Regions from separate parts of the Dyella sp. 2HG41-7 genome, predicted to be linked through region 1. Evidence: riboswitches for the same ligand, from Rfam matches in the RefSeq annotation. Region 1 holds a riboswitch; the other holds the start of a gene.
The links. A riboswitch is a leader RNA that binds a small molecule or an ion and turns the genes downstream of it on or off. The one in region 1 is predicted to bind thiamine pyrophosphate.

Region 1 (15,871 bases):
AATTGAGAAAGCAGCGATGCGATGGCGAATACGGGCTGTAGTGGCGCCAGCCTGGGCTCATGGCGTGCAGCGGGCTGAGCGCCAAGGCATCGCCACCGGCTTTGCCGATGGCGCGCGCCAGCGTGGCGACGGAACGACTATCGCCAAGGCCGCCGTCTTGACGATGCGGGAGCGAATAGACTTGTGCGCCCAGTCCCCACGCTCGGCTTTTTCCATGGCGCAAACGATTGCCGACGCCAAAGCATCGTTTCGGCGCGACGGCAAGCGTCAAATGATGCACGCCGAGCGCAAGCTTGTAATAGCCGTATTGGATAGGCGCCTGGCATCGGTTTTGATCGTCGACTTGCAAAGTTTGCGCTTCGCCGCTTTCGTTGTAGAGAACGACAAAGCTCGGCCTTGACCCGATGGGCGGTACCGCGAACAAATCGCCAACATCCACCGTAATGAGCGCAGGTATGACGTTATTGCGTTCTTCGATTCGCAAAAGACTCAATTGACGACTCGCGAGATCGTGCGAAGCTAAATGCATGGCTTCGAGCAGCCCATGCAGCGCGTTATCGGACAGGGCATGCGTCTCCCCGAAAGCATCCGTCCATTGCGTCGAGATGCCCGCGGCGCGCGCCAAATGTTCAAGCGAGGAGTCGGTCACCTGTCACCTCCCTGACCAACACGATAGCGGTACGCGCCTGCAGTACGCCGCGATCGAGCGCATCCATGGCGTCTTGCGATTCGATCCAGACTACCTTGGTAGCCGGATCGCGAGGGAGCGGAACGTCTCGATCGGATAGATTTAAAGCAATCTCCCAGTCGTGTTGATCTTTTAAACGCCAGCGCGCGTAGACGGCTTTGTCGTCGAGCACTTCGCAACCCAGTGATCGCGTGCCTTCCAGGCGATGAACGAGGAGCTGTTTACGACATTGCAACAAGTCGCTAAACCAACGACTCCACTCGCGCGTACGTTCATCGTCGTCAGCGTGAGGAATGGATCGTGTGTACGTGTCGAGCGCGTTGGGGTCGGGAATCTTTTTGCGCCGAACGGGATCGGTAAAACCCGAGAAGTGCGCAAATTCCGCGCGTCGACCCTCGCGCACGGCATCGGCGAGCGCACCCTCGTAATCGGTAAAGAAATAGAACGGCGTGCGACAACCCCATTCTTCGCCCATAAAAAAGAGCGGGATCATCGGGCTCAGCGCCACGATAACCATCGCGGCGCGCAGATTGGCTTCATCCGTCAATTGAATCAGTCGCTCGCCAAATGGGCGATTGCCAATTTGATCGTGATTTTGAAGAAACAGAACAAACGAAGTGGGGCTGAGATCGCCACTGGGTTCGCCGCGATGTGTGCCACGACGGTCTTGTTGTCCTTGGAAGATAAAACCGTCCGCTAAAAACGTCGCGAGTTGTTCGGTCGTGTGCTTGGCGAAATCGGCGTAGTAGCCTTCGTGTTCGCCGGTCAACGCGACATGTAGCACATTGTGGCCGTCGTCGTTCCATTGCGCGTCGTAGTCGTCGCGCAGCAAGCTAGCGGTATTGTGTTCGTTTTCCAGAATAAGCCAAACATAGCGGCCGGATGGTCGGCACGCGTTGCGTATCGCATCGCCGAGTTCTTTCAAAAACGACGCCGGTTGAATGGCGTGCACGGCATCCAGGCGCAACCCGTCGAAACGGTATTCGTTGAGCCACATCAGGGCGTTGTCGATAAAGTATTGCGCTACCTGCGCACGCCGAAAATCGATGGCGGCGCCCCAGGGCGTGGAAATGTCGGTGCGAAAGAATTCCGGCGCGTAGCGGGGTAGTTCGTTTCCGACGGGCCCGAAATGGTTGTAGACCACGTCCAGAATCACGGCGAGACCAAGCCGGTGCGCTTCGTCGATCATCGATTTGAGCGAAGTGATGTCGCCATACGATGCATCCGGCGCGTAGGGGAGTACGCCGTCGTAACCCCAATTGCGCGCACCCTGAAATGACGCGATCGGCATCAATTCGATGACGGTGTAACCGGCTGCCGCCAGACGCGGAAGGGCCTTGCGCAGGGCGGCGAATCCTCCCATAAGGCCCACGTGTACTTCGCAGATGATGGCGGTACGCCACGGGGCGCCGCGCCAATCGTTGGATAGCCAGTCGTGCGCCTCCGCGTCGACAACCATGCTCGCGCCAAGCACGCCATCGGGCTGCGCGCGTGACGCTGGGTCGGGAACCAGGCGGTCGTCGATGCGATACGTATAGCGCGCACCGGGTTTTGCGTTGGCGATCAGCGTGTAGTTGCCGTCGCCGTCCCGTTCCATCGGAAGCGTGCGTTCGCCGATGATCAGCGCGACATGGTTGGCGCGTGGCGCCAAGATGCGAAAACGTGTCGACCCGTCCTCAAGCATCTGCGCCCCGTAGACGCATGCGTAAGACGACGTGGTGGCTTCAGTGTGCAGGTCATTCACGCCTCGCTCCTTTCGGCGCGAAAAACCAGCGTAGCCAGCGGCGGCACCAGCAGGTTCAACGAATGCGGATGTCCCCGGCATTCGATGTTGTCGGTATGCAACTGACCATGATTGCCGAGATTCGACCCGCCGTAGTGCGCGCTATCCGTATTACAAATTTCGTGCCAGATACCCTGCTCGGGAACGCCGATGCGATAGTGGTGACGCACGCGCGGCGTAAAATTGCACACGACCAGTATTGGCGGAACGCCTTCGCCGCCATGGCGAAGGTAAGCGTAAACCGAGCTGTGCGCATCGTCGCCGACGACCCACTCGAAGCCTTCCGGATCGTGATCGCAGCGATGCAGGGCAGGCTCGTGCACCAGCAAGCTGTTGAGATCGCCGACGAGTTTCTGCACGCCGTCATGCATCGGATCTTTGAGCAGATGCCAATCCAGCGGGCGGTCGTGGTGCCATTCGCGCTGCTGCGCAAACTCGCCACCCATAAACAGCAGCTTTTTACCGGGATGCGTCCACATAAAACCAAAGTAGGCGCGCAAATTGGCGAATTTGCGCCAACGATCGCCAGGCATGCGCGAAATCAGCGATCCTTTGCCATGCACGACTTCGTCGTGCGAAAGCGGCAGGATGAATTTCTCGGTATATGCATAGACCATACTGAACGTAAGGTCGTTATGGTGATAGCGGCGATAAAGCGGATCGCGGCTCATATAGTTCAGGCTGTCGTGCATCCAGCCCATATTCCACTTGTAGCTGAAGCCCAGTCCGCCGTCGGCGACGCCGCCGGTAACACCGGGCCATGCGGTGGATTCTTCCGCCATCACCAGTACGCCAGGTTGTTCGCGCGCGATCATGTCGTTGAGCGCCTGCAGGAACGCGATGGCTTCCAGGTTCTCGCGCCCACCGTGTTTATTAGGTATCCATTGATCGTGGGTGCGGCTGTAATCGCGATAGAGCATGCTTGCAACAGCGTCGACGCGTAGTCCGTCGATATGGAAATGACGCACCCAATACGCGGCGCTGCCGAGCAAATACTGTTGGACCTCGTGCCGCCCGTAGTTGTAGATCAGCGTGTCCCAATCCTGATGCACGCCTTCGCGCGGATCGCTGTGTTCGTAAAGCTTGGTGCCGTCGAAGTCGCGTAAGCCGTGTTCATCGGAAGGGAAGTGCGCGCTGACCCAATCGATAATCACGCCGATGCCCGCCACGTGACAGGAATCGACAAATCGCGCGAACGCTTCCGGTCGTCCCATGCGTGCGGTGGGTGCATACATCGCAATCGGTTGATAGCCCCATGATCCGCCGAACGGGTATTCGCTGATCGGCATCAATTCGATATGCGTAAAGCCGTGCGCCTGCACGTATGGGATCAATCGCGTAGCAAGTGCATCCCAGTTGAGCGGCCGTCCATGCTCGTCCCATTGCCACGAGCTGACGTGCACTTCGTAGATCGAAATGGGAATGCGTTGATGGTCGACCGATTCGCGATGTGCGATCCACGAAGCGTCGTGCCAATTTATCTTGAGCTGCGCCGCCACCATGGACGCGGTGGCCGGCGGAAGTTCGGTGCGGCGCGCGAACGGGTCGGCTTTCAACGGCAGCAAGTGCGCGTTGCTGTCCAGTAGCTCGTATTTATACACGGCGCCCGCTTTCAGGCCGGGGATAAAAATCTCCCACACGCCTTCGCGAACGTGTCGACGCATGACATGACGGCGCCCGTCCCATTGATTGAAATCGCCAACCACCGAAACGCGACGCGCGTTCGGCGCCCATACCGAAAAATGCACGCCTTCGACGCCATCGAGGTGCGTCAGATGCGCGCCGAACAAATCGCCAGGATGATGCAGCTGGCCTCCATGGAAGGCTTGCAACGTGGTCTCAGGCAGCAATGCATCGAACGAGTAGGGGTCGTAAATTACGGTATCGCCGGCAGGCCGTCGGATTCGCAGGCGATACTCGTTCGGTCGATGCGAAAATTCCGCCGCAAAGACGCCGTCGGCCAAAGCCCGCGCCGGCCGTGCGTCGCCTTCGGGTTCCAAGATGACGTCGACACCCTCGGCGCCATGCGCAACGGCGGCGACGTACCAACCATCGCCAAATGGATGGGCCCCAAGCCAATCGAACGGCTCACCGCAAGTGCCAAGACTCAACGCGCGAACAATATCCGGGGGTATGCATTCCTTGTGTCGCTTTGGCACCACGTTCGTGCCTGTTTCGCTTCTCACGCGGCGACCTTCTGCGGCAGCATGCGGTGATAGAGCGCCGCGTATTTTCGGCCTGGGCCGTCCCAACCGCGTTTCTCTAACATCGCTGCACCGCGCATGGCGTTGAGCAACATCGGCTCCGCGAACACACGGAACGCGCGTTGCAGGCAGCGCCGCAAGTCGCCAACCGTCGCATCTCGGAACAGCAAACCGGTGATGCCGTCTTCGATGGTGTCCATCAAACCGCCGGTGGCGTGGGCGATCGGCAGGCAGCCGTACGCCTGGGCGTACATCTGGCTTAGGCCACACGGCTCGTAACGCGACGGCATCAGCAGAAAATCCGAACCGGCGAACATGCGGCGCGCAAGTCCCTCCTCAAAACCGATATGCGCCGCGACGCGACCGTGAAACCGACGCGACAGACGCTTGATCGTGCGCTCGATCGACGGATCGCCGCGCCCGATCAATACCAGCTGTCCGCCTGCGGCGATGATCTGCGGCGCCGCTTCGCAAATCAGGTCCACGCCTTTTTGCTGAACCATGCGCGAAACCACTGCAAACAGCGGGCCTTGTTGTTGGTGCAAGCCGAATTCATCGCGAAGCCGCCGGGTGTTTTCGTCGCGGTCGTCCCAGTGGCCGATGGAGAAGGGTTTGACCAAGGCAGGATCGCTGCGTGGGTTCCAACTTGGATCGACGCCATTGACGATGCCGATCAAGCGTCCCTCTTGCGAGCGCTTGCGCAAGATCGCCTCCAGTCCGCAGCCGTAGGTCGGCTCCGTGATCTGCTTGGCGTAGCACTCGCTGACGGTCGTGAGATACGTCGCGGCGCTGATGCCTTCATGCAGAAACGAGACACGCTCCGGGCGTTCTTTCGCGACATGATCGGCCGGCACGCCGACATAGCGCGCCGTTGGCGCCGGAAATACGCCCTGGTAGGCCAGGTTGTGGATGGTCAATACGGTGGGAAAGGCGTCGCTTTCGCCGTCGAGATAGAGCGCGGCCAACGCGCACGGCCAGTCATTCAAGTGCAATAAATCGGGATGCCATTGAATTTGCGCACGCTGCAGGGCGATATCCGCCGCGGCGCGGGAAAGGGTGGCGAATCGAACGTCGTTGTCGGGCCAACCGTGACCGTTCGCATCGGTATACGGGGAGCCTTCGCGCTCGTACAGATCGGCATTGCAAAGCACGAGCACTTTCAAACCGTCGTCGGTTTCCATTTCCGCGATATTGCACGCCGGCAGTTTGTGATAGCTGCGGGTCCTGCCAATCATGCGCATCGGCCTGCCAGAATTGATCACGTTCGGATAGCCGGGAATCAAAACGCGAATATCGTCGTACTTGGCCAACGCGCGCGGCAGCGCGGCGGAAACGTCGCCCAAGCCGCCGGCTTTTACGAAGTCCGCCATTTCGGTGGTGACGAATAACACTTTTTCCACGTGCTCGATACGCGGCGCAGGTAGTGGAGGTTCGGCTTTACGCCCGCGTCGTTCGGACGTGGGTCCGTGTTTCAGTGGGGCATGCGACGTATAAGCTCTATGTGCAATTTTTGCGGAAGTCATCCGAGCGGTCTCAACAGTCCCTGCATGGCGAGAAGTCGCCAATTCATAGCAGTTGTTGTGGTTGAGGTTAGAGCTCCAAGCATCAAGCTCGCGTACAGCTAACGGTGTAGCAAAGTGAAAATAGCGAGATGGATCGATGCGAACGCGCACGCGCAAATTCCACCTTGATGTACGAATTGAATGTCGCGGAAACTGTCTGTGCACGTAATGTTTACGGCGGACGGCGCACGGTTCCCGGTATTGTTTCCAAGGTAAGTGTTGCCGCCGATCTCCGCGGGTCGGCAAGCGCGTTGAGCGCGTGCGAAAGGCGGCGACATGACACATTAAAGTGACCAGAGCGCGCGTTATCGTTCGAAAGAAATGCAGGAAAGCCACCCAGAACATTCTCAGCAATCTTCTCCTGGGCGCGTCCATTGCGGCGATGTCACCCGTTCGTGCAGCGATGTCAGCCGCGCCTCCTGCATTGCCCGCCAAGCCGACCGCAGCGCCCGTAGCGCCAACGTTGCGCGCCAACGGCTTGATCGAACGCAGCCTGCATCAGATCGGCGTATGGGCCGGTGACCTGGGGCATCAACTCGATCAGGCGCGCCATTCGTTTATCGCTATATTCGACTTGCTGGTGAAGTCCGGCGGGCATATCGCCAACGACACGGATCGACAACTGTTGCTGCAAGTGGGCACGGCTTTGCTTGGTGTGTTTATCACCTGCCTTCTGTTGGAGTGGCTATGCCATCTGGCATTGAAGCGTCCGTTGCAGGCATTGATCGCGAAAGCCAACGCGGTCGAGCAGCGCGATCGCACGCGTGCTGGCACGATGCGAACCTTATTGAGATCAAAAGCGCATCTCGCACAGAAGGCGAAGAAGAGCACGGTGGCGCAGACGAAAACCGATGCAGGCGTGCGACCTGCCAGCGGCGACGTCGCGTTGGTTCACGTCAACGAGCAGGGCGTAGATCGCGTCGAGCCTGTACGCGTGGGGGCGCAAAACTCGGCGAGCGGAGCGCAGCCTGAAAGTGCGAGCAACGACGCGCTTTCATCCGAAACGCCGACGGAAGGTGACCCTCACGCACGACCCGCCCGACATGCCAACACGCTGCATCACTTGTTGTTTGCCTTCGGCGCGATGCTGTTGAATCTGATCCCGTTGTGCCTGTTTATCGTGGCGTCGGGACTGGTGCTGCGTGGATTGGGCGGCGATGACGATCGGGTAAGCACGGTTGTAGGAAGCTTTATCGATGCTTATGTAAGCACGCGCATCATCATGGCGATCGTGCGGCTGTTTGTTTCGCCGGAGGGGCAGGGCTTATGCGTTTTGCGCGCTTCCGAACGAACCACGAAAGCCACGCTGACATGGATGCGCTGCATGGTGATTCTGGCGGCATTCGGCATGGCGGCGGGCGACGCCATCGATACATTTGGCGGTGGCGAAGCGGGGCGTCTCGCGTTTATCAAGCTTGTTTCGTTGTTTGTGCACGCCGCCGCCGTCGCGCTGATTCTCAAGCTTCGATATCCGCTTGCGCGCGCGATTTCCGCAGCGCCCGACGCGCACGGCATTGTCGCGGCGTCCCGCAATTGGCTGGCTAAAACCTGGGCGGTTTTCGCCATTGCGTTTGTGGTCGGCGCCTGGGTGATCTGGGCGCTAGGCGTGGAAGATGGTTTCTCGAAGCTCATCCACTTTCTTGGCGTTTCGGCGGCCGTTCTGATTGCCGCGCGTCTTGCCGCCATCCTTGCGCAAGGTGCGCTCGGCAGATTGTTCCACACGCAAAATGTCGTTCAAATGGATGAGGTCAGCGATGCACGCGGTCGTCTCGTCCAGCGGTACTACCCCATTATTCATGGGCTCGTATCGTTCTTTATCACCATCCTCACCATCGTCGCCTTGCTTCAGGCGTGGGGGCTGGATGCCGTCGGTTGGTTCGCACATGGCGCCGTGGGTCGAAGCCTAACGTCTGCTGCGCTCACGATACTGGTAGCAACTGTTATCGCCATCTCAGTATGGGAGGCGGCTAGTTTCAGTATCGAGCGGCGAATTTACCAATGGACCGAGCGTGGCGATCTGATGCGTGCGGCGCGACTGCGCACGTTGTTGCCCATGATGCGTACGTGCCTGTTGATCGCCGTAGTGTTGATCGTTGGACTCACCGCGCTGAACGAGATCGGCATCAACACCACGCCGCTGCTTGCGGGCGCGAGCATTATCGGTGTCGCGCTTGGATTCGGTTCGCAAAAGCTGGTGCAGGACTTTATCACCGGCATTTTCTTGATGATGGAAAACGCCATGCAAGTGGGCGACTGGGTGACGGTCGCGGGCGTTTCCGGAACGGTGGAGTATCTGTCTGTGCGCACGGTGCGGCTGCGCGGCGGGGACGGTTCGCTCTACACCATACCGTTTAGCTCCGTGACAACGGTCAACAACGTCAATCGCGGCGTAGGCAACGCGGCCATGAGCGTGAGCATTGCCTATGGTGAAGACGTGGAGCGTGCGATCGACGAACTCACTGCCATCGGCAAGGAGATGCGCAGCGATACAGCATTCCAAAAGCTGATACTCAAGGATCTGGAAATTTGGGGCGTGGATGCCGTGGACGGTTCGAAGATCACCATCGCAGGCCAAATGCAGTGCACCGATAAAGGTCGCTGGGGCGTGCAACGCGAGTTCAATCGACGCATCGAGCAACGTTTCCGCGACGTCGGCATCGAGCTTGCCAACCCCCGCACCAGTTATTTGTTTACGCAATCCAATACCAATCCACCGGCGAAATCTTCTGCGAAATGAGTTTTGTCGCAGGGTGTTGGTGACGTCACCTTCATGACGACGACGTTAATTTGCAGGAGTTTAGGAGAATCCCATGAGCATGTTGCAGGTCGAAACGGATAGCCTGGGTCGGTCGATCGAGCTGTTTTACGAAGATATCGGGTACGGGCCGCCGGTTGTGCTGTTGCACGGATGGCCGTTCGATCATGCGATGTGGGAAGAGCAAGCCTTTATGTTGGCGAGCAACGGGTGTCGCGTCATCACCTACGACCGCCGCGGTTTCGGGCAGTCGTCCAAACCCGCCGACGGTTATAACTTCAATCGTTTCGTCGACGACTTGAAAGCTGTGCTCGACGCCTTGGATTTGCACGACGTCACTTTGGTCGGCTATTCGATGGGGGCGGGCGAGGTGGTGCGTTATATGAGTCGCCATCTCGGTCAGCGTGTCACGCGCTTCGCGTTGGTGAGCACGCTTACGCCGACCATCGCCAAAAACAAAGACAATCCCGATGGCGCGGACGAGAACCGTTTCGAAGATGTTTGCACGCGCATTCGCGCCGATCGCTTTGCATATGTCGATCAGTTCGTCGAGCAGCTGTTCGAGGGCGCGCACGTTCCTCTGGCGGTGGCGGATTGGGTGACATCGCTTGCCGATCCCGCGTCGCGTATCGCCATGCTGTCGTGCGTGCGTGCATTTGCCGAAACGGATTTCACCGGCGATATGGCGGCGGCCATCAACTTGCCGTCGCTGGTGATCCATGGCACCGAAGATCGCATTGCGCCGCTGGCGTCGAACGGCCGCCGCACGGCGGACCTTTTGCCGGGAAGTATTTTCCGGCCGTATGAAGGCGCCCCGCATGGCTTGTTCGCCACGCACGCATCCGCGCTGAGCGATGATTTGTTGGGCTTGGTGCGTTCGCCGCCGACGCATACATTGCCGCCGCCGGTGTTTTAAGGTCGGGCGATACGTTCGATATGCCCAAATAAAACGGGCCGCCTTGGCGGCGGCCCGGTCGGGCATCGGTCATCCATGTTGAGGAGGGGCCCCTCCTCGGCGCCTGACTTCCCGGCCGACGTTTTATCTCATATCAGGGCGTAGATGTCAGGTGTTCCAATGAGCAATGGCCCTTGATGACAACTTCACATGCCTGCACGCACGCCTTGCATGCTCGCCCAAAAATCGGCGGCGGCTTGCATCGGATCGGGCGTTCCGCAAATGGCGGAGACAACCGCCATTCCTTGCGCGCCGGCGGCAAATACTTGGCGAATATGCGCTTTTTTTAACCCCCCAATAGCAACAGCTGGAACGGGACATAGCGTAACGATACGGGCCAAGCCATCGAATCCGATGGGCTTTTCATGGTCGGGCTTGGTGGGCGTGGCGAACACGGGCCCAACGCCGATGTAGTCGACCACGGCGGGGTCAACTGCCTGCGCCGCAAACTCTGAATTCACCGACAGACCGAGAATCATATCCGGGCCGATACGCGTACGCGCCAAAGCGGGGGCGACGTCGCGCTGACCGATATGCAGCGCATCGACGCCGGCTTCAACCGCGGCGTCGATATCGTCATTCATCACGATGAGCGCCGACGTGCCGCGCAGGGCGTCCTTGACCTCACGCGCTAGCGCAATCCGCTCCGCGGTCGAGGCCTGTTTGTTGCGCACTTGCACGACGGTAGCGCCGCCGGCGACGGCGGCACACGCGGTTTCCACCATGGAGTGTTCGCGGCAAAGATCGGGATCGAGCACGAGATAAAGCGAGAGATCGAACGGTTTTTTCATACGAACGCGACTTTAGCCTGTGCGCGCAGCATCGTTCCATTGAGCGCAGCAAGCGCATCGATAAATCGCCATGCGAACGAACCGGGGCCCTCTGCATGCTGTGCGGCCTGCGTTCCGGCCACGGCAAATGCGGCTAGCGCGCTGACCGTCGCGGTGAGCGGATCCTCCGGCGCCACGGCCGTCACTGCGCCGACGAGGCAGGTGAGGGCGCAACCCATGGCGGTGATCTTGGGCATAAGTTCCGAGCCGCCTTCGATACGCGCGGCGCGCTGTCCATCGGTGACGAAATCCGCTGCCCCCGTTACAGCGACAACTGCACCCGTTCGTCCGGCCAGCATGGCGGCCGACGCTTCCGCGCTCTCCACCGTGTCGCTACTGTCCACGCCGCGACCGGCACTGGCGGCGCCGACCAGGGCCATGATTTCCGAGGCGTTGCCGCGAATAACGGTCGGCCGCAGCGTCAACAATTCTTCGGTCGTCTCGCGACGAAACGATGTCGCGAAATGCGCCACTGGATCGAGCACCCACGGCTTGCCGCTCTCGTTCGCAGCATTCGCCGCTTTGCGCATGCCATCCAGCCAGTACGGCGAAAGCGTGCCGATATTGATCGTGAGCGCGCCGGCGATCTTTGCGAATTCGCCGGCCTCCTCCGGTGCGTGCACCATCGCGGGCGACGCACCTGCGGCGAGCAAGACATTCGCGGCGAAGTTCATTGCAACGTAGTTGGTAATGCACTGCACGAGCGGCGAGGTTTGACGCATTCGATCAAAAAGTTCGCCATAGGAATGGCGTGTGGCTGCAGTCATGATAGGGCTCCGTAAGAAACCCAGGACAGCCGACATCGAACGATGAACGCACGGTTGCCCGTGTTTGCACCATCCCTACGCCAGCACGAACTGGATCAGGTTCAACGGGTCACTGCGCTGCGTACTCGCCAACAGAATCTCAGCCCCTTGGCAGGGCACCCCTGGTGAATAAACAGGGTCGCCGACCGTGTACGTATTGTCAAATCCGTTGGGCCAGCGGAAGCGGCATGCCTTACCATTCTTGGTATGGCAGCCACCAAGACGCAAAAATCCCGCCCGATTACCCGTGCGTTCTGCAACCGCGACCCGCTCGTCGTTGCGCCGGAACTGCTCAATAAGGTGCTGATATGCCGGGACGGGCGAGCTGGGCGGATTGTGGAAGTGGAGGCCTATCGCGGCGCCGACGATCCGGCGGCGCATTCGTTTCGAGGCAAAACGCCGCGCACGGAGGTGATGTTCGGGCCGCCGGGACATATGTATGTCTACTTTACCTATGGCATGCACTGGTGCGGAAACGTGGTGTGCGGCCCGAAAGGCGAGGGCAACGCCGTGCTTATTCGCGCTTTGCAGCCCATCGCCGGCCTGGATTTGATGTACGCAGCGCGTCCGTTGGCGAAAAACGATCGGCAACTGTGCAACGGGCCCGCGTGCCTCACGCAAGCGATGAGCATGACCAAGTTGCAAAACGGCATCGATCTGATCGCGGGCGACGACTACGCGGTGGTGGATGATGGAACGCCGCCGCCATCGCAGCTTGTACAAACGACGCGCATCGGACTCACCAAGGCGGCGGACTATCCGTGGCGTTGGTATGTGCCGGATAGTCCTTACGTTTCGAAGAAATAGGAGCCTCTAAGGAAGCCAGTATCCGCTCAATCCGCGCGGAACAGGGTTGCACCACTGATTTTTGTATTCGGCATTAGACTTGCCGTAGCTATAGATCAACAATTTGCCGCTTTGCCGGCTTTCTTCCCAAGCATTGCGTCCATTGATATAGGAAAGCAAAGCCCCTGGGCTAAGCCGCTTGAGCGTCTTGTCCACGCCGCCGTTTATATAGTCGATGCAGATGGTGCTGCGCGTGTCGGCGCGAAAATTGATTTGAATGGCGACGGGGGCCTCGTCGAGCCAAAGCACTTTTCCAAAGAGAAACTTTTTTAGCGCGGAAAACGTTTCGGCGAGCGAGTCGGATCCGAGCGGCTTTCGTTGCCAGCGTTGCGCAAATAGCTCCGTGTAGATGCCGGCAATGTCGTCGTCGCTGAACTCCTGAACGTCGCGAACGATTCCGCCTTGGCGCTCAAACCTTCGCACCTTCATTTCATACTCTTTCTTACCGGTAGGCAGCTCTTCTGGAATTCGCTTGAGAATAGCCATGCTCTTGGTGGCGCCCCCGACGAAAAGCGACCCGGCGATTTGCGAGCGCTGCTGGTTCAGCAAATACTTCGCCTTGTAGAGAACGGTGCAGCGATGCTGCGGGTCGATCGGCAAATAGATCGCCGGATACCCGAAATCGACCTTGTCGATAAGATGTTGGGCGCTCAGCGCAGAGTGATCGCCCGCAATAAATGCACCCCAAGTGGGAACGGCGCCTACGCATTGACCATTTTCGAAGTAGCCGCGATAGCGAACTTTTATGCCATGCGCATTTTCGAAATATTTCAAGACATCCGGATGGACAATAAAGCTACCGCCCCACGTGTCATAGCAATGGGCGTAATCCGCTTCGCTTAATGCGCTGGTGTTGGCCGAGCGAAGGTCGTATGCGAGATTGGAAAACAAGTGAGATTCACCGGCCTTTGAATGGATCGGATGACGCGTTACACGATCTTATACGCCACTGCCGTTCTGGATGAGTCTCTCACGGAAGTCGTTACAGTGGTGTGGTTTGGTTGGCGAGTTCCGATCCGACGGGGGTGGCGGCATTCTGTATGGTCGTTCGACCACGAAGCTATTTGTCCATCGTTTCATAGGCGGCAACCCAGCCATCGCCAATTTCCACAAAGCGCACATGGGCCGCTTCGGTCGATCCGGCGCTCATTTCCATAAGTATTTCGACGGCCCTCAAGGCCTGGGTTAGGGCGCGAGCGTCGACGTAAGGCGAAAGCCGCAATGCATCGCGCACAAGTTGCACAACGCCGTGCGCGTTTTCGATCAGCGTGTATGCGTCGTCGAGCAGGCGAAGCGGATTAACGACGGGAGCGGCGAAGTAGCTGGCGCTGAGGGTTAGCCAGGCGCCATCGGCTTTTTCTTTCATGGGGAATCCTTTGCGCAGGGGAGCGGTGGCGCAGGGCATATGCCGCGCACGCTTGGGATCGCGCCGCGCATTGCACGCGACGCGAAGGGTTACAGGTAAGACCTGTCCGACTTGTAGGAATCAGCTGCTTCCATTTCGTCGGAAACCCACTATGGCCCGACGCCGCGCCGAAGGCGTGGCGGTGAAGTAATTGACGCAAAGCACCGCTGCGGGAGCACGGGATCGTGCGGGTGCCGTATGATCGAGCGTAACCATCGTTAACTCCGTAACCAAGTTGGTGGTGGCCAGCGGATCGTCTGAGCGCCTAACTCCGGCGATCCGCGTTACTTCACATCATGTCGGACGTGTCGTGTTCATCGAGGCGGATGCGCACGCCCGACAGTTGAACTTTTGCACAAGGTGCGGGCCCGATCTGTCGGGCGCAATGGATTTCGCGTGTCAGTGAATCCTACGCGACGTATCCGAAAATGCTTTTGCAATGCGTATGAAAATCGCAGCGCCTAGATTTCCATAAACGGCATATCTACACGACGACGATACGCTTGGTAGAAACCGGGCGTGTGATGCAGTTGCGTGCCTTGCGTGAGAGATTCCTCGGAAGCGATGCGTCCAAGAAAGAACATATGCGATCCGATTTCCTGGCTGTGAACGATATCCAGCTCTTGAACCCGCAATGCCGAAGCAACCGTTGGGATGCCGAATTCGCGCGATGGGCAAACCGGAAACGGAAGCGACTTCCAGTCATTCAAGGGAAGCTTGTGATGCTCGGCCAACTTGTAAACCGTATCCTTCATGTCGGAAGGAATATTGGATAAAGCGACCCTGCGTGCTTCGCGCATTACGGGTTGGGAAATATTGGTGCTTCGCAACGCCAGCGAGAAAAAGCCGCTGCGTTCCAGCGGGCCAATCAAATCCATGGGGAAGATATTTCGATGCCCCGGCACGTCCACCGAAACGAGTATGACCGGGCGCGGACACAGATAGGCGATCATGAGTTGCTGCACCGCAGCCGATTCCATGGCGAGGTGATGCGGTGCGCGGTGTTTCTGCATCTGTCGGTTTTGAAGCCACGCGTTCCACGGACGTCGTGGCCAACCCAGACAATGATGTTCCCCGGCGGCGACGTGGTAGAGGGTGAGCGAGCGCGTGTCGATGGCGATCGATCCGGCATACGCAAGGTGCAGCGCGCCAAGAAGTTTTCCCGTGGCGCGATCGCGATATTCGAGCAAAGGGCGTTTGCCGGCATCGAGGCTCGTTGCGATGACCAATGGCATCAACGACGCTACGGTGTGGTCCTTCGTGACATCGGCCGAATCACCATGCCAGTGCAGCGTCGCCGTCACCGCGTTCGACGGCGGCGCGATAGCTACCGTCGACCATTGCGGCAAAGGGCGCACAAACGGTCTTATCCATGCCTTGAGCATCTCAGGTTCGCCGAAATAGCAAAAAGATGTAGAGATTCGTCGCGAGCCCCATGCCGCGCGGCGTGACGCGTTCAAGGCGAAAATAGGGCGCTGCGGCATGCGCTACGACACGCGGCGTAAATCGATGAATACGGCTTTCGCTTGGAATGGCGTAGCGTCCGTGGCGCAGGAGATTGACGAGGTTTTTTCGCCACCAGCCGTAGCGCGCGTCGCCGAGATAGAACGGATTGAGCATGCTGGCCAGTACAAAACCGTCTTTACGAACGACGCGCGATAGATCCTTGAACAGCGTCACATGATCGTCGATGTGATTGAGTACCGCGAAATTGGCGGTGACCGCGTGCACTTTGCAGGCAAGCGGCCATCCAATCTCGACAACGGTGTTGCGGGCGATTTCTTCACGGCAATGCTGCGTCAAATAATCACGCATCGCTTCCGAAGGCTCGTACACGAATGTCGCATGTCCGTTGGCGGCATACGTCTTTGCATCGATACCCGTGCCCGCGCCGAAGTCGAGAATATCCGCGCCCTTGGCGAGACGACTTAGCACCATGCTCTGAAACTGGCTGCGCACCCGACGATCGCGTCGCGATGTCTGGATAAAGACGTGGTAGTGCTCTCCGGTATGCATGTCGCTGGCAACCTTGCTAAT
Region 2 (15,871 bases), on a different contig from region 1:
GCCAAACGCGGCACCAAGTAACCGGAAAGACGCCCCATCGCCGGTGTGCGGTGACGGAATAATGCAACCGGTATGCCCAGCAGTCGGCTGATCAGAATCAGCGGCCAATACTCCTTGCCGAAATTGCCGACCAGCCAGTCCGGGCGAAGCTCGCGCGCGGCTTTCAAGGTGGCGCGATAGCCGCGCAGGTCGAACACGTTGCGAAACTTCGCCGGATAAAGTCGCGCGCCGGAGTTGGCGAGGCTGTTGGCGATCAAGCCGTCCGGATACACCACCGCGCTGACCTGATGTCCGGTTTCCACCATGGCTTGCGCCAGCGCCACGAAGTGCGTGGCGGCCCCGGTGTTTTCCGGGTTGGTGCCGACGAAGAGAAATTTCATGCGCGCTTGTTCTCGTAGTTGGTGAATGCACGCATGGCGAACTGCGGCAACACGTGATGACGTGCGACTTGCACGCGCGGCAGACGCCAAAGATCCGTGCCGACGACCGCCCGCCCGCGTTGCGTCGTGGTCGCGGCGATGTAGCCGCACGCGCGCGTGACGTCCGCGACACGATCGTTCATGTCGCCGTACGGATAGCAAAATTGCGTGACCGGTGAACCGAGGGCATCTTCGAGATCCGCTTTGCTGCCGGCGATCTCGTCGAGCAGTTGATCGTCGTTGCATTGCGAGAGTCGTGGATGATTGCGCGTGTGCGCGCCGATCTCCATGCCGCCGTCGCGCCAGGCGCGCATCTGTGCGGAAGTCATCAGTGGTTTGCGAACGCCGAGTTTCTCGGCGTCCCAATCGTTGTAACGGCCGATGCGCCCGCTCACGACGTAACAGGTCGCGGTGAAGCCGTAACGTTGCAACACCGGCATGGCCGATTCGAGATTGTCGACGTAGCCATCGTCCAACGTAATCACGGCGATGCGACCTTGTTGCTCGCCGCGCAAGAACGGCATCGCATCGGCCATCGACACGCCCCTGTAGCCCAACCGCTTCAGCAGCCACATCTGGCGTGCGAATGCGCCGGGACTCACATAGAGGCTGCGCCAGCGACGCAGGCCGCGCGGCGCCTGCGCGATGTTGTGGTACATGAAAATCGGGCAGGCGAGGGCCTGCTGTCCGTCCAGGGTGGTCACGCCGCGCTCCTTAACCGCTCAGCGCAAAATGTTACGGCAATCGGCGGTGCCGAATGGCGCAGGGGCTGACGGAACGAGCGGTAACGGGGCATGGCGAAGGGGCGCGTGGAAAAGGCCAGCCCGCTTATGTACCGGTCTAGGCTGACGTCAGCCTGTCGTGAGCGGCTCCACCGAGATCAATAAATGGGCGGGTAGCCTTCGGGGCGGGTTTTGAACCGTTTGTGCACCCACAGGTATTGCTCCGGGGCCTCGCGCACCATCTCTTCGATGCAGCGATTGACGCGCTCGGTATCCGCTTCGGCATCGGCGCTGGGTAGGCCTTCCAGCGGCGCGCCCAAGCGCAAGACGTAGCCTTGGCTTCCCGGCAGGCGGCGGTGAAAGAACGGGATGACCACCGCGTTGGACATGCGTGCGAAATGGTGCGTGGCCGTGATGGTGGCCGCCTTTACGCCGAAAAACGGCACGAATGCATTGTCCTTGCTGCGCATGTCCTGATCGGGCGCATACCAGAGCGTGCCGCCGCTGCGCAGGTATTTCACCGTGCCGCGGATATCGTCCTTGTCGAACATCGCGCGCGCATAACCCAGGCGCGCGCGCAGCACCGTCCATTCGAACGCGGGGTTGTCCATGCGTCGATACATGCCGGCGATGCGGATGCGTTGCGACACCAGCCGCGCGCAAAGCTCCAGATGCGAGAAATGGCCGCCGACCAGCAGTACGCCGCGACCTTGCGCATGCGCCGCTTCGAGGTGCTCCAGCCCTTCGAACATCACGGGGATTTTTTCGATGGCGCGCTCGGAGCCCATCCAGCCCAAGGCGAACTCGATCAGCATCATGCCGATGTCGCGCAGATGCGCATCGACGAGAGCGGCCTGCGCCTTGCTGTCGAGCTCCGGAAAGCACAGCGCGATATTGGTGGCGGCCACTTTGCGTCGCGGCGAGGGAAAGCGTTCGATGATCGCGCCCAGCATACGGCCCATGCCCATCAACACGCCGAAGGGCAGCATGGCGATGAGTTTCATGATGCCCACGCCGATCCAGGCCGGCCAAAGGCTTGGTGCAAGCAGGGAGCGGGTGAAGGTGGGGCGGGGCGTTCCGGGCATCCGACGCATTGTAGCGGTACAACATACATTCCCTCTCCCCTTCGGGACGCGGGGAGCGGCCATGGATGGCCGCGTTTTGAGGAGCGAGGAAGAGGGCTAGGGTGAGGGGCCAAGGCTTGCGTAGAAATGAATCAGCGCATGCGCTGACTTTTTTTGCTTTCAGGCATGAGCTAAGGACCTCGCCAGATCGGCCCTCACCCCAACCCTCTCCCCAGAGGGGAGAGGGAGTTGCACATGCATCCCCGTATACTTCCGCGTCCTGGACAGGAGCCTTCGTTGCGCTATCTCTACACGCTACTGATGTATCTGGCCACGCCGCTGATCGTGCTGCGCCTGCTGACGCGCGGCATGCGGTATGGCAATTACCATCAGCGCTGGCCGGAGCGCTTCGGCATTTTCAAGGCGCCGGACTTGCGCGGCAGCATCTGGGTGCACGCCGTTTCGGTGGGCGAGGTAAACGCCGCCGAGCCGCTGATCAAGGCGCTGCGCCAGGATTATCCCGAAGCGCCGTTGGTGGTCACCACCGTAACGCCGACCGGTTCGGCGCGCGTGCAGCAGCTGTTCGGCGACAGCGTGTTTCATGTGTATCTGCCGTACGACTTGCCGTTTTCCGTGCATCGCTTTTTAAAGCAGGTGCGGCCGCGATTGGCGTTGATCGTGGAAACGGAAATCTGGCCGAATCTCTATTTCGGCTGCTATCGCCGTGGCATTCCGCTGATGATCGTCAACGCGCGTCTTTCCGGGCGCTCGCTGCGCGGTTACGCGCCGATGCGCGCGTTGCTGCGTTCGGCGTTGCGCTGCGTGCGGCAGATTGCGGCGCAATCGCGCACGGACGCGGCGCGTTATCGATTGTTGGGCGCCGATCCCGCACTGGTGACGGTCAGCGGCAATTTGAAATTCGACATGCCGGTACCGGACGGTGCGCTGGAAGGCGGAGAAATGTTCCGCCAGCAATGGGGGCGACTGCGTCCGGTGTGGATCGCAGCCAGCACGCATGAAGGCGAGGAGCTCGCGGTATTGGAAGCGCATCTGGAAGTGCTCAAGCGAATTCCAGATGCCTTGCTATTGATCGCGCCGCGCCACCCCGAACGCTTCCGTCTCGTGGAGCATTCCGTGCGCAGCCTGGGCTTTACGATGGCCATGCGCAGCGCAGATCGCGTGCCGGGCGAATCGCATCAAGTGTTTTTGATCGACTCGATGGGCGAACTTATGCCGTTCTTCGCGGCGTCGGATCTCGCCTTTGTCGGCGGCAGCCTAGTGCCGATCGGCGGCCACAATGTGTTGGAACCGGCGGCGTTGTCGAGGCCGGTGTTGGTCGGGCCACACACGTTCAATTTCGAAGAAATCACCTTGGCCTTGATTCGCGGCGGCGGCGCGAAACGCGTGTTGCAAAGCGAAGCGCTGGGCGCCGAAGTACTGCGCCTGCTGCAAGACGAAACGAAATGCAAACAGATGGGTCAACAGGCGCGCGTGGTCTTCGATAGCGAACGCGGGGCCGTCGGACGCGTGATGGCTTTGATCGATCGCATGCTGCAGGAATGACGTACATAAAAAAAGGCCAGGAAATCCCGGCCTTTTTTGTCGAACATCGAGCGCCGACAAATTACTGGAGCAACGCGTTCACGCCCTGGATGTCGTCGTAGCCGATGGTGCCGGCCGACTGCTTCAGCAGCAGACGATTGAGCACCAACTGATGACGCGCGGTGGAGTACGTGCTCTGCGCCTGCGTCAGCGTCTGGATCGAGGTCAGCACGTCCAGCATGATCTGCGTGCCCACCTGGAAGCCTGCCTTGGTGGCGTCGACGGCTTTCTGCGCCGAATCCACAGCGGCCTTGCCCGATTCCACTTCGCTGATGCCGGCGAGCACCGAGTTGTAGTAGTTCAGCGTGTTCTGCACGGTCTGGCGGCGGGTCAGTTCCAGCGAGTCTTGCGCTTCGTCGCGCTGATCGATGGACTGGCGCACCCTCGACTGCGTAGCGCCGCCTTCGAAGATCGGCACCGACAGCGAGATGCCGATGGTATTGCCGTAACGGCCGTTGCCATTGGCGCCCAGCGCGTTGTAGCTGCCATTTTCCAGCCACGCGGTGGTCTTGGCGCGCGTGATGGTGCCGGTGATCGTCGGCAGGTGGTTGGCGCGCGCTGCGTTGACCGAGTGCTCGGCGGCATCCACGGACAGCTGTGCAGAGGCAAGCGTCGGATTGTTTTTCAGCGAGCTGTCGACCCACTGCTGTGGATCGGACGGCGACGGCGCATTCATCGGCAGATCGTCGCGAAGCTTCTTCAGGTCGCCGACCGGCTGGCCGGTAATGACGCTCAATGCCTGGCGGTCGTTCGCCAACGTGTTCTCGTACGTGACCGTGGTCGCCTTGGCGGCTTCGTAAAACGACTTCGCCTGATACACGTTGGTGACGGCGGAGATGCCTACTTTGAATTGCTGCTCGGCCTGATCGTAAGTGACGCGAAAAGCTTCTTCGTTGGCCTTCGCGTAGGCGACTTGTTCTTCGTCGTTCAACACCGTGAAGTAGGCGCCCGCCACGCGCACAAACAAATTCTGCGCGGCCGCTTCATAGGTTTTTTCCTGCGCATCCGAAGTGGAGTGCGCGGCCTGCAGACTGGCAATGTCGGACAGGTTGAGGATGGTCTGGCTCAACGTGGCCGAAACCGAACGCGTGCGCTCATGGCCGCTCGCCGTCGCGCCACTGGATTGGCCCAGGCCGCTGCTGCCAGAGAGGCTGGTCTGGTTCAAATCCATGCCAGCGCTGATCTGCGGCAACAACAGCGCACGTGCCTGCGGGACGCCTTCGTGCACCGCCATGCGCGTGGCATCGGCCTGCGCCAGTACAGGGTCGTTTGCACGCGCCTGACGGTATGCATCCAGCAAATCCTCGCCATGGCTGGGCAGGGAAACTGCCGCCAGGGTCAGGGCAAGGGTCAGAAGCTTCAAGCGCATGATTCGCCTCGTAAGGTTCGGGGATCGGGGTCAAAAAACAAAACGGCGCGGCGGTTCCGCGTGCGCGAGATAGGGAAGATCCGTCTCGAACAGATTCTCTTCGCGATAACGGCCGTTGCCCTCGTGCGTGATCAACATCACTTGCTGCGCCGGCGACTCGCCGCGAATGGCGAGCAGGCGGCCGCCCGGTTTGAGCCAGCCAAGGAAACGGTCGGGAATACGGTAAACGGCGCCGGTGACAACTACTGCGTCGAACGTGCCTTGCGGCTGCCATTCGTTCACGGCTTCGCCCGTCAGCAGCTGCGCGTTGCTGACGCCTGCGGCCTGCAAACGCTGACCGGCGGCCGCCGTGAAATCGGCATGGATATCCACGCTGGTGACGTGCGCGGCGAGGTTGGCCAGGCAAGCGGTGAGGAAGCCCGAACCGGTGCCGATTTCCAGCACGCTGTCTTCAGGTTTCAGTTCGAGCGCCTGCAGCACGCGACCTTCCATCACCGGCTTCATCATCACTTCGTTGTGACCCAGCGGCAGACACAGGTCGGCGAACGCCAATTGACGATGGGCGGGGGCGACGAAATCCTCGCGGCGCACATGGCGCAACACTTCGAGCACGCGACCGTCCAACACCTCCCAAGGGCGCACTTGGTTCTCAACCATGTTTTGACGCGCCTGATCGAAGTTCATCGCCATGGAAAGCAAGCCTATAGAGAGCGAAAAAAGGTCAAAAAGGATAAGCGTTTAGACCCCGTTTCGACAATGGTTAGGGTGCGGTGAGGTGCCGTTTTGACGAAGTGCCGGAAGTCATCGCAATGATCTGACGTAAGTCATGTAATCGCCTGTGTCCGCGGACACTTACGCGCTTTTTCGAGCGCGAAAAACGATGCTCGGATCGACCTTTATCGGCAGCATCGACAGCGCCAATTCGGTACTCGCCCCGAGCACGGGATCCAGCCGTTCGATACGCCCGAGCAACCACTCGCCCCGTCCAGCGACCGCCAGGCACCACCACGCCAGCCAGCGGGTCAGGCGGTGCCGATCCGTCGCATCCAGCGCCGCCAGGGCGGTGCGGATCGCGAATACCTGTCTGCGCGCTGTCCAGTCGGCGTCCAACCACGCCGAAAGTAGGCGCTGGGCCTTGCGATAGTGGGCGCTAAGCGCCAATTCGGGGGTCGTTACGCACATCGGCCGAAATATTCGGTATCATTCAGGAAATAATTAAACCGACCCGTATAATAAATTGGGTTTTTTGATTTGTGAAGGTGCACCCATGAACTCGATCCCGCTGACCAAGCCGCACGGGCCAGGCCGCCCCAAGGACATGGAAAAGCGCGCGGCCATCCTCGATGCCGCGAAGGCTCTGTTCATACGCAATGCCTTCGCCGGTACCAGCATGGACGCCATTGCCGCCGAAGCCGGCGTATCCAAGCTGACCGTCTATAGTCACTTTGGCGATAAGGACAACTTGTTCCGCGAAGTGATCCGCGCACGCGTGCAAGACCTGCTGCCCGAAGAGACCTACCAGTACGACCCGAGCGCCGATATCGGCGACACACTCCATCGCATCGCGCAGATTCACGCGCATCTGGACTGCAACCCGGAAACCGTCGGTACGTTCCGCGCCATTCTCAGCGACTGCCGCCAGGGCAATCCCCGCTACGGCAAGCTGATGTGGGAAGAAGGCCCGATGCGCTCGCGCGCCCTGCTGGAGCGCCTGATGCAACAGGCCGCCGATGCCGGCAAGCTCGACATCACCGATGTGACGCGCGCGGCCATCCAGTTCATCTCGCTGATCAAGGGCGACATGATGATGCGCCACATGTTCGGCTGCGCCGACTGCGCGCAGACCTACGCCAAGGAAGTGGAAGAAAACGCCCGCGCCGGCGTAACCATGTTCCTGCGCGCCTACGCCATAAAGCGCTAAGCCCGTTCACTCGTTTATCGCCCCGCTTCGTGTTCAAATAGCTGGGCCTGAAAAGGTTGTTTGGAAGCGGGGGTGCCGGCGCAGTCGGCTGAGAGAGTCCCTTCGAACCTGATCCGGTTAGCACCGGTGTAGGGAGCTTCGCCGCACGGAACCTGTCTCGTGCGTTGGCGCCGTCGCTTCGTTACTGTGCGGATTGCGCACGAACTCCGCGCCATTTGCGCGGATAGCCGAAGGACGAATGCCGATGAATGCCTTGCCCTCCGATCTCGTGCGCGCCGCGCAAGAGCTCTCCGAAGCCGTGACCAAGCCCATTCCGGGTTCGCGCAAGATCCATGTGCAGGGCAGCCGCCCTGATCTGAACGTGCCGATGCGCGAGATCTGCCAGGCGCAGACGCCCACTTTGTTTGGCGGCGAAAGCAATCCGCCGATCACCGTATACGACACCTCCGGCCCGTACACCGATCCGGACTACAGCGCCGATCTCGCTGCGGGTCTTCCTGCGTTGCGCGCCACCTGGATCGCCGAGCGCGGCGACGTGGAAGAACTGCCCGACCTCAGCTCCCGATTCGGCCGCGAACGCGCCGCCGATGCGAAGCTCGACGCCGTACGCTTTACGCATCTGCGCAAACCGCTGCGCGCGAAAGCCGGCGCCAACGTCACGCAGATGCATTACGCGCGCCGCGGCATCGTGACGCCGGAGATGGAGTACATCGCCATCCGCGAAAATCAGCGTATCGAAGCGCTGAAGCAAAGCGCGCTGCGCCATCAGCATGCGGGCGAATCGTTCGGCGCATCGCTGCCCAAGCTGATTACGCCGGAATTCGTGCGCGACGAAGTAGCGCGCGGCCGCGCCATCATTCCCGCCAACATCAATCACCCGGAAAGCGAGCCGATGATCATCGGCCGCAACTTTCTCACCAAGATCAACGCCAACATCGGCAACAGCGCGGTGTCCTCGGGCATCGCCGAAGAAGTGGAAAAACTGGTGTGGTCGATTCGCTGGGGCGGCGACACGGTGATGGATCTTTCCACCGGCAAAAACATCCACGAAACGCGCGAGTGGATCATCCGCAATTCGCCGGTGCCGATCGGCACCGTGCCGATCTATCAGGCGCTGGAAAAAGTCGGTGGCGTCGCCGAAGACCTCACCTGGGAATTGTTCCGCGACACATTGATCGAACAAGCCGAACAAGGCGTGGATTACTTCACCATCCACGCCGGCGTGCTGCTGCGCTTCGTGCCGCTTACCGCCAAGCGCGTGACGGGCATCGTGTCGCGCGGCGGTTCCATCATGGCCAAATGGTGTCTCGCGCATCACAAAGAAAATTTCCTCTACACGCACTTCGAAGATATCTGCGAGATCATGAAGGCGTACGACGTGTCCTTCAGTCTTGGCGATGGCTTGCGTCCGGGCTGCGTGGCGGATGCGAACGACGCTGCGCAATTCGGCGAACTGGATACGTTGGGCGAGCTCACGCAGATCGCGTGGAAGCACGATGTGCAGGTGATGATCGAGGGGCCCGGCCACGTGCCCATGCAGTTGATCAAGGAAAACATGGAGCGTCAGCTGGAGAAGTGCCACGAGGCGCCGTTCTACACGCTGGGGCCGCTCACCACCGATATCGCGCCGGGCTACGACCACATCACCAGCGCCATCGGCGCCGCGATGATCGGTTGGTTCGGTACGGCGATGCTTTGCTACGTTACGCCGAAAGAACATCTCGGTCTGCCGAACAAGCAGGACGTGCGCGACGGCATCATCGCGTACAAGATCGCTGCGCACGCCGCGGATCTTGCGAAGGGGCATCCGGGTGCGCAGGTGCGCGATAACGCCTTGAGCAAGGCGCGCTTCGAATTCCGTTGGGACGATCAGTTCAACCTCGGCCTCGATCCGGAAAAGGCGCGCGAATTCCACGACGAAACGCTGCCGAAGGATGCGCACAAATCGGCGCACTTCTGTTCGATGTGCGGGCCGAAGTTCTGCTCGATGAAGATCACGCAGGACGTGCGTGATTACGCTGCCGAGCATGGCGTCGGTGAAGGCGCCGCGTTGGAGGAAGGTATGGCCGAGAAGGCCGCCGAATTCCGCGCGCAAGGCGCGGAGGTTTATCGCAAGGCGTGATGGCGTCGCGAGCTTGAGCGGCCGGCGTGCGCCGGCTGCTCACGCCTCAAGTTTTACCTTCGGCTCGCGCGTATTCCGCAGGCGTGCGTCCTACCAATTTGCGGAAATCCCTAATGAAATGCGCCTGATCGAAATAGCCCAGCGCGAGCGCCAATTCCGTCCAGGCGACTGACGCGCCTGATTGCAATTGCGCCACGGCCTCATGCAATCGATAACGATTGATCACCCATTTGGGGCCGATGCCGACGTATTGATTGAACAGTCGTTGCAGTGCGCGTTGCGTGATGCCGTTTCGCGCGGCGAGCGCTTCGACCGACGTCAGATTGCGGTCGTCGACGATGCTCGCGACCATCGCGGTAACGCGCGCAACGTTCGGATCGTCGGATGGTCGATGCGCCAGCAACAATCGTTCGGCGGCGGCCATCATCGCATCCATATCTGCGCTGGCGAAAATATCCGATTCGAAACGCGCGGCGTCGTCGCCGAAAATGCGCGATGGTTCGAGCGAGCGATCCATCAGGTTGGAAACCGGCCCTCCAAAAAACGGAAAGAATCCGCCCGGTTTGAATTTGATGCCGAAAACGCGTCCCTGTCCTTCGAGCACTCGCGTAAAGCGGCCGGAATGCACGCCGTAGACGCCGGTCAATCCTGGCTCGACGACGAACTGCACGTTCGGATGCGGCAAGGTTTCTTGGCGCTGCGGCGGCAGGCCGCGCAGATCCCACGACACAAACCAGTAATGTTCGACGGTCACCGCCAAGGCGGGCGAGGGCGCGCGGCGAACATGCTGAAACTCACCCTGTTCCAGGCGCTGACGCAATACGCCCCGAGGCTTGCCAACCTCGCTACTCATGCGGGGCACGCCTGATGCTGGGTCGCTGTCGCGTTTTTCCAATCGTCATGGCGCTACGTTGTACTAATGTCCGGACTGGAAAGCGAATAGGAGCATCGCACCATGCAAGCAACGGGACCTTTTGACGTAAAACTCGCGCCGCAGCCGGCGGCCCCGGGGATCGAGCCGGCCAATCTGGGGCGGATGACCATCGACAAGCAATTTCACGGCGATCTAGAGGCGACCAGCCTTGGCGAAATGCTGTCCGCCATGGGGCAGGTGCAAGGTTCGGCGGGCTACGTGGCGATCGAACGCGTGAGCGGCACCTTGCATGGCAAGCGCGGAAGTTTCGTGTTGCAACACCACGGCATCATGGATCGTGGCGTGCCGCAGTTGTCGGTGATGGTTGTGCCCGACTCGGGTACGGACGCGTTGACAGGCTTGAGCGGTACGATGCAGATCGTGATCGAACAAGGAAAACATTCCTATATTTTCGATTACACGCTGCCATGATCGTTTGGACTGAATAAGGACGTTCCCGTATGAATCAAAGCATCTTGCGTGTTGGCGTCGCCGGGCTAGGGCATCTTGGGCGTCGATACGCCGAGTATCTTTGCCGCCGCGTTCCGCGCGCCCAACTGCGCGCCGTATGCAATCCAAGTCCGGAGAAGCTGGCCTGGGCGAGGGAGGCGCTCGGCGTTTCCCGTGGCTACACCGACTATACGGCCATGCTGGCCGACGCGGAACTCGACGCCATCTTCCTGGTGACGCCGACATCGCTGCATGCCGAGCAAATCGAGCAGGCGCTGGCGGCCGGCAAACATGTATTTTGCGAAAAGCCGCTGTCGCTGGATGCAGCGGCATGTCAGCGCACTGTGGCGTTTGCCAACAAATATCCCGATCATCGCGCGATGGTGGGTTTCGTGCGTCGCTTCGATACGAGTTACCGCGATGCCAAAGCGCATATCGACGCCGGCGGCATCGGCCGTCCGTTTATGGTTTACGCGCAAACCAGCGATCTGCTGGACCTGAGCGGCGAGCTGATGAAATTCGCGCCGACCAGCGGCGGCCTGTTTCTGGATTGCACCGTGCACGATATCGACCTCGCGCGCTGGTTGCTCGGTCGACCTGCCGCCAAACGTGTTTTCGCGATCGGCACGATCGCTGTGCACACCGAGCTGGAATCGATTGGCGATATCGATAATGGCGTCGCTGTGTGCGAATTCGCCGATGGCAGCATGGCGATGTTCTACGCATCGCGCACGCAGGCGCATGGCAGCGACTCACATACGGATGTGACGGGGACAACAGGCAAGCTCAGCATCGGCCGGAATCCGCGTTCGAATCGGCTGGAAATTTCCGACGAATACGGCGTTCGCAATCTATGCACGCCCAGCTATTTCGAGCGTTTTAGTGACGCGTTTCTTGCGCAGTGCATTCATTTCGTCGACGCCGTGCTCGACGGCACGCCCTTCGATCTGACCTTGGACGATGCGGCGGAAGCAACGCGCATCGCGGTCGCATTGCGCGAATCGCGTCAAAGTGGGAAGCCGGTGGATCTCTAGAAATCGTCGACGATGGCGCGATTGCGGAACGTCTTCGCGACTTTGCTTTCACTCATGCTTCGCGACAGCGAAAACATAATGAAAGCAGCATGAAGACCCAAGCAGGAGACAGTCATGACGGCGAAATCCTTCCTGACGGATATCGAAACCATCCGTCAACGTGCGCGCGAACATATCGATCGAGGTGCGATCACGGAGGGTTATAAAGCCGACCGTGACACGGTGATCAAACTGCTCAACGAAGCGCTCGCCACGGAACTCGTCTGCGTGCTGCGCTACAAACGCCATTACTTTATGGCGTCGGGCATTCACTCCAAAAGCGTGGCGGCGGAATTCCTGGAGCACGCCCAGGAAGAGCAAATGCACGCGGACATGATCGCCAGGCGCATTACGCAACTGGAAGGCGCGCCCAATTTCAGTCCGGACGGATTGCTGACGCGCAGTCACGCCGATTATGCGGAAGGCGACGATCTGGTCGATATGATCAAGGAAGACTTGGTCGCCGAACGTATCGCCATCGATAGCTACCGCGACATCATTCAGTACCTGGGCAACAACGACCCGACCACGCGCCGCATGATGGAAGAGATTTTGGCGAAGGAAGAAGAGCACGCCGAAGATTTGTCGACACTGCTCGAAGCGCTTGGCAAGAAAGGCGAGCCGGCGAAACCCGCCACGCGGCATTGATTCATGGCGAAAGGGCAGGTTGTTCGAATGCGCGCAACTTGCCGTGAAGCCGAATCACCAACCCGAAATCACCAGCTTGCCGATAGTGCGGCCCGACTCCAATCGGCGATGCGCCTCGCGCATATTTTCCGCGTTGATCGGGCTCAGCGATTCGTGTTGAATGCCGCGCAACTCGCCTTCGTCGATCATTGCCGCCACGCGCGCAAGGATGCGTCCTTGTTCGGCGATATCGGCGGTTTTGAAACGCGAGCGCGCAAACATCATTTCCCAATGAATGCCGATGCATTTGGCCTTGAAAGGATCGCCGATATTCAACGGCGTTGTCGGTTCCACGATTAAACCGACATGTCCTTGCGGCGCCAGCAATTCGCCGAGCTCGGTCCAATACGGCGCGACATCGGTAAGACAAAGAACGACGTCGATCTGATGGAAACCTTGCGCCTTCAGTTGCGCCGTAAGCGGCTGCCGATGATCGACGACATGCTGCGCGCCCATCGCGCGACACCACGCCTGTGTTTCCGGACGCGATGCGGTGGCGATCACGGTGAAACCGGCGCGACGCGCCAGCTGTATCGCAATCGAACCCACGCCGCCGGCGCCGGCAATCACCAGCAAGGTCTTTCCATCGCCACCGCGATCCGGGCTAAACGGCATGCGTTCGAACAGCAATTCCCACGCGGTGATTGCGGTGAGCGGCAACGCCGCGGCGCCGACGGCATCCAATCGACGCGGACGATGCGCAACGATTCGCGCATCCACCGCCTGATATTGCGCGTTGCTGCCTGGGCGCGTGGCATCGCCGGCGTAATACACCTGATCGCCGGGTTTGAATCCCGTCACACTGGCGCCGACCGCTTCGACGGTGCCGGCCGCATCGAACCCCAATACGCGAGGCTGCGATTCCACCTGCGGCTTTGGCGAACGTAGTTTGGTATCGACAGGATTCACGGAAACGGCTTCCACGCGTACCAGCAGATCGTGCACGCCGATCTCGGGCATGGGTAATTCCACATCGATCAGCGATTGCGGATCGTCGATCGGCAAGTAACGAATAAGAGCGACAGCTTTCATCGGGAAATCTCCAACGTGCGGTCAGTGCAATCTGGACGGCTGGCGGATTGCGTTCGGAAAAGTCGATCTGTACCTAAATCGTGCGCAGGTATGTTGGGGCGTAATCGACCAAGAAAAAGGTATTCCATAACTGTGCTTTCTGATCAAGCGGATTGGGTGCGGGGGCGTTTCGCTATCAGGATCCGCTGCTCGGGCACGCCCCAGCTGGCAAGCTTTGGACGTTTGCTTCGCGTTGCAATGCAAACCACGCGATCGCCAATCCGCCGAACGTCACTACGGCAGCGACCCATGTCAGCGAACCGAGTCCCGGCCCGCGTGCGACCACCACGCCGCCCAGCCATGCGCCCAGTGCGTTGCCAAGGTTGAACGCGCCGATATTCAAGCTCGAAGCAAGGTTTTGCGCGTCGTTCGCTTTATGCAGCACCCACAATTGCAGCGGCGGCACGGTGGCGAAGGCGGCGACGCCTAGCAATCCGACGAACAATACGGTCGACACCTTGCCATGCAATGCAAAGGTCATGACGCCAAGTACAACGATCAAGGCGATCAACGTCCCCAACAGCGCACGCGTCAAATTGCGATCGGCCAGCTTGCCGCCCAACAGATTTCCCGCGATCAAGCCGATGCCGAAAATCAGCAGGATAGGCGACACCGCGCTTTGCGCGAATCCTGTCACGTCGGTCAGGATCGGCTGGATATAGGTAAACACCGTAAACACGCCGGCGAAGCCGAGCACCGTCATCGCCAATCCAAGCAGCACCGAAGGATTGGCGATCGCGCGCAATTCATCGCGCACCGCAATGGACTTGCCTTGTGTATCGCCAGCCGGGACCAGCGCAGCGATCACGATCATCGCAAGCACACCGATGGCCGCCACCGCCCAGAACGTCGAGCGCCAACCAAAATGCAAGCCGAGCCATGCGCCTGCCGGCACGCCGAGCAGTGTGGCGATGGTGAGGCCGGTGAACATCACGGAGATCGCCGAGGCGCGACGATCCGCAGCGACCAAACTTGTCGCCACCACCGAACCCACGCCAAAGAACGTACCGTGCGCCAGCGAAGTGATGACACGAGCCAGCAACAGCAAGGTGTAATTCGGCGCGAGCGCGCAGGCCAGATTGCCGATGGTGAAGATTGCCATCAGCCCGATCAGCACTTTTTTGCGCGGCAGGCGACTGGTCGCCACCGTCAACACCGGTGCGCCCACGAAAACGCCCAATGCATAACCGGAAATCAGCAGGCCCGCCGTGGCGATACCCACCTTCAAATCGGCAGCGACCTGGATCAGCAGGCCCATGATCACGAATTCGGTAGTGCCGATACCGAACGCGCCGGCCGCCAAAGCGTAAAGCGCCAACGGCATCGGGCGGGACGGGGAGGTGTTCATGCGATGGCTCCTTAAAAAGCGATGAGCCACAGCGTAGGCGCTTGCATCTTCTGTAAAAACAGCCAATATGAGGAATCATTTTCAATAAAACATTGAAAATATGGACCGCGTTGGCGACCTCATTCTGTTTATGCGCGTGCTTGACCAAGGTTCGATCAGCGCCGCCGCGCGCAGCCTCGATCTTTCCGTCGCCGTGGCCAGCCAGCGCCTGAAACGGTTGGAGCAGCACCTCGGTGTGCGGCTGCTGCATCGGACCACCCGCCGTTTGCATCCCACTCCGGAAGGCATCGCCCTGGCCGAGCAGGGCCGCACGCTGGTGGAAGATCTGGAAGCGTTGACCACGGGCCTGCGCCAGAGCGCCACCGATGTCGGCGGTACCTTGCGCCTCACCGCGTCCGCATCGTTCGGCCGTCAATACGTGTCGCCGTTGCTGCCGGCTTTCATGGCGCGTTATCCGCGCGTGCGATTGAGCGTGCATCTCACCGACGAAATGCAGGATCTGATCAGCTCGGGTTTCGATCTGGCCATCCGCATCGGCGCCTTGCACGACTCGCGTTTGGTCGCGCGCAAACTCGCCGCGAATCGGCGTGTGCTGTGCGCCTCGCCGGATTACTCCCGCCGCTGCGGCACACCGAAAACACCGGAAGATCTCGCCAAGCACGAATGTCTGATGCTGGTGGGTTCGTCGGGGCGTCAAGATGTGTGGCGCATGCACGATGCGCAAAACCAGTTGCACACGGTACGTGTGAGCGGCAGGTTGGAATCGACGCTGGGCGAAATGCTCCGAGATGCGGCGCTCGCCGGCCTGGGCATCGCGCAACATTCCACATGGCACGTCTGCGACGATTTACGCGCGGGCCGGCTGAAAATCGTGCTGCCGGATTATTCGATCGCCGACACGGGCATTTACGCGGTGATGCCGCAACGACGCCTGGTGCCGTTGCGCGTGCGCATGTTTGTGGATTTTCTGGCGGAACAATTCGGCGATCCGCCGCCGTGGGAGCGCGGATGGGACGCGTAATCGCATGGGTGACAAAAATAAAAACGCGCCGCCTTTCGGCGACGCGTTTTGTATTCGATAAAACAAAAATCAGGCTTTGTTCTTGCTGC

Region 2: another riboswitch for thiamine pyrophosphate. It lies ahead of thiC (phosphomethylpyrimidine synthase ThiC); the one in region 1 lies ahead of thiM (hydroxyethylthiazole kinase).

What each region holds. Positions count from the first base shown of each region.
Region 1 is NZ_JAJEJV010000004.1:2,410,221-2,426,091, forward strand. Features, by position in the region: gene malQ (4-alpha-glucanotransferase) at 1-649, opposite strand, end outside; gene treZ (malto-oligosyltrehalose trehalohydrolase) at 630-2,432, opposite strand; gene glgB (1,4-alpha-glucan branching protein GlgB) at 2,429-4,594, opposite strand; gene glgA (glycogen synthase GlgA) at 4,654-6,075, opposite strand; gene L0U79_RS12235 (mechanosensitive ion channel domain-containing protein) at 6,641-8,974, shown strand; gene L0U79_RS12240 (alpha/beta hydrolase) at 9,048-9,908, shown strand; gene thiE (thiamine phosphate synthase) at 10,094-10,738, opposite strand; gene thiM (hydroxyethylthiazole kinase) at 10,735-11,544, opposite strand; TPP riboswitch at 11,599-11,717, opposite strand; gene L0U79_RS12255 (DNA-3-methyladenine glycosylase) at 11,791-12,390, shown strand; gene L0U79_RS12260 (GNAT family N-acetyltransferase) at 12,397-13,320, opposite strand; gene L0U79_RS12265 (hypothetical protein) at 13,490-13,795, opposite strand; gene L0U79_RS12270 (flavin reductase family protein) at 14,296-15,192, opposite strand; gene L0U79_RS12275 (methyltransferase domain-containing protein) at 15,221-15,850, opposite strand.
Region 2 is NZ_JAJEJV010000003.1:25,967-41,837, reverse strand. Features, by position in the region: gene L0U79_RS00205 (glycosyltransferase family 4 protein) at 1-380, opposite strand, end outside; gene L0U79_RS00200 (polysaccharide deacetylase family protein) at 377-1,078, opposite strand; gene lpxL (LpxL/LpxP family Kdo(2)-lipid IV(A) lauroyl/palmitoleoyl acyltransferase) at 1,300-2,235, opposite strand; gene waaA (lipid IV(A) 3-deoxy-D-manno-octulosonic acid transferase) at 2,461-3,768, shown strand; gene L0U79_RS00185 (TolC family outer membrane protein) at 3,830-5,176, opposite strand; gene L0U79_RS00180 (protein-L-isoaspartate O-methyltransferase) at 5,207-5,866, opposite strand; gene L0U79_RS00175 (hypothetical protein) at 6,029-6,358, opposite strand; gene L0U79_RS00170 (TetR/AcrR family transcriptional regulator) at 6,444-7,097, shown strand; TPP riboswitch at 7,156-7,249, shown strand; gene thiC (phosphomethylpyrimidine synthase ThiC) at 7,342-9,219, shown strand; gene L0U79_RS00160 (helix-turn-helix domain-containing protein) at 9,266-10,072, opposite strand; gene L0U79_RS00155 (DUF3224 domain-containing protein) at 10,175-10,564, shown strand; gene L0U79_RS00150 (Gfo/Idh/MocA family oxidoreductase) at 10,594-11,616, shown strand; gene L0U79_RS00145 (ferritin-like domain-containing protein) at 11,731-12,303, shown strand; gene L0U79_RS00140 (zinc-binding alcohol dehydrogenase family protein) at 12,358-13,374, opposite strand; gene L0U79_RS00135 (MFS transporter) at 13,550-14,761, opposite strand; gene L0U79_RS00130 (LysR family transcriptional regulator) at 14,862-15,782, shown strand; gene ppa (inorganic diphosphatase) at 15,852-15,871, opposite strand, start outside.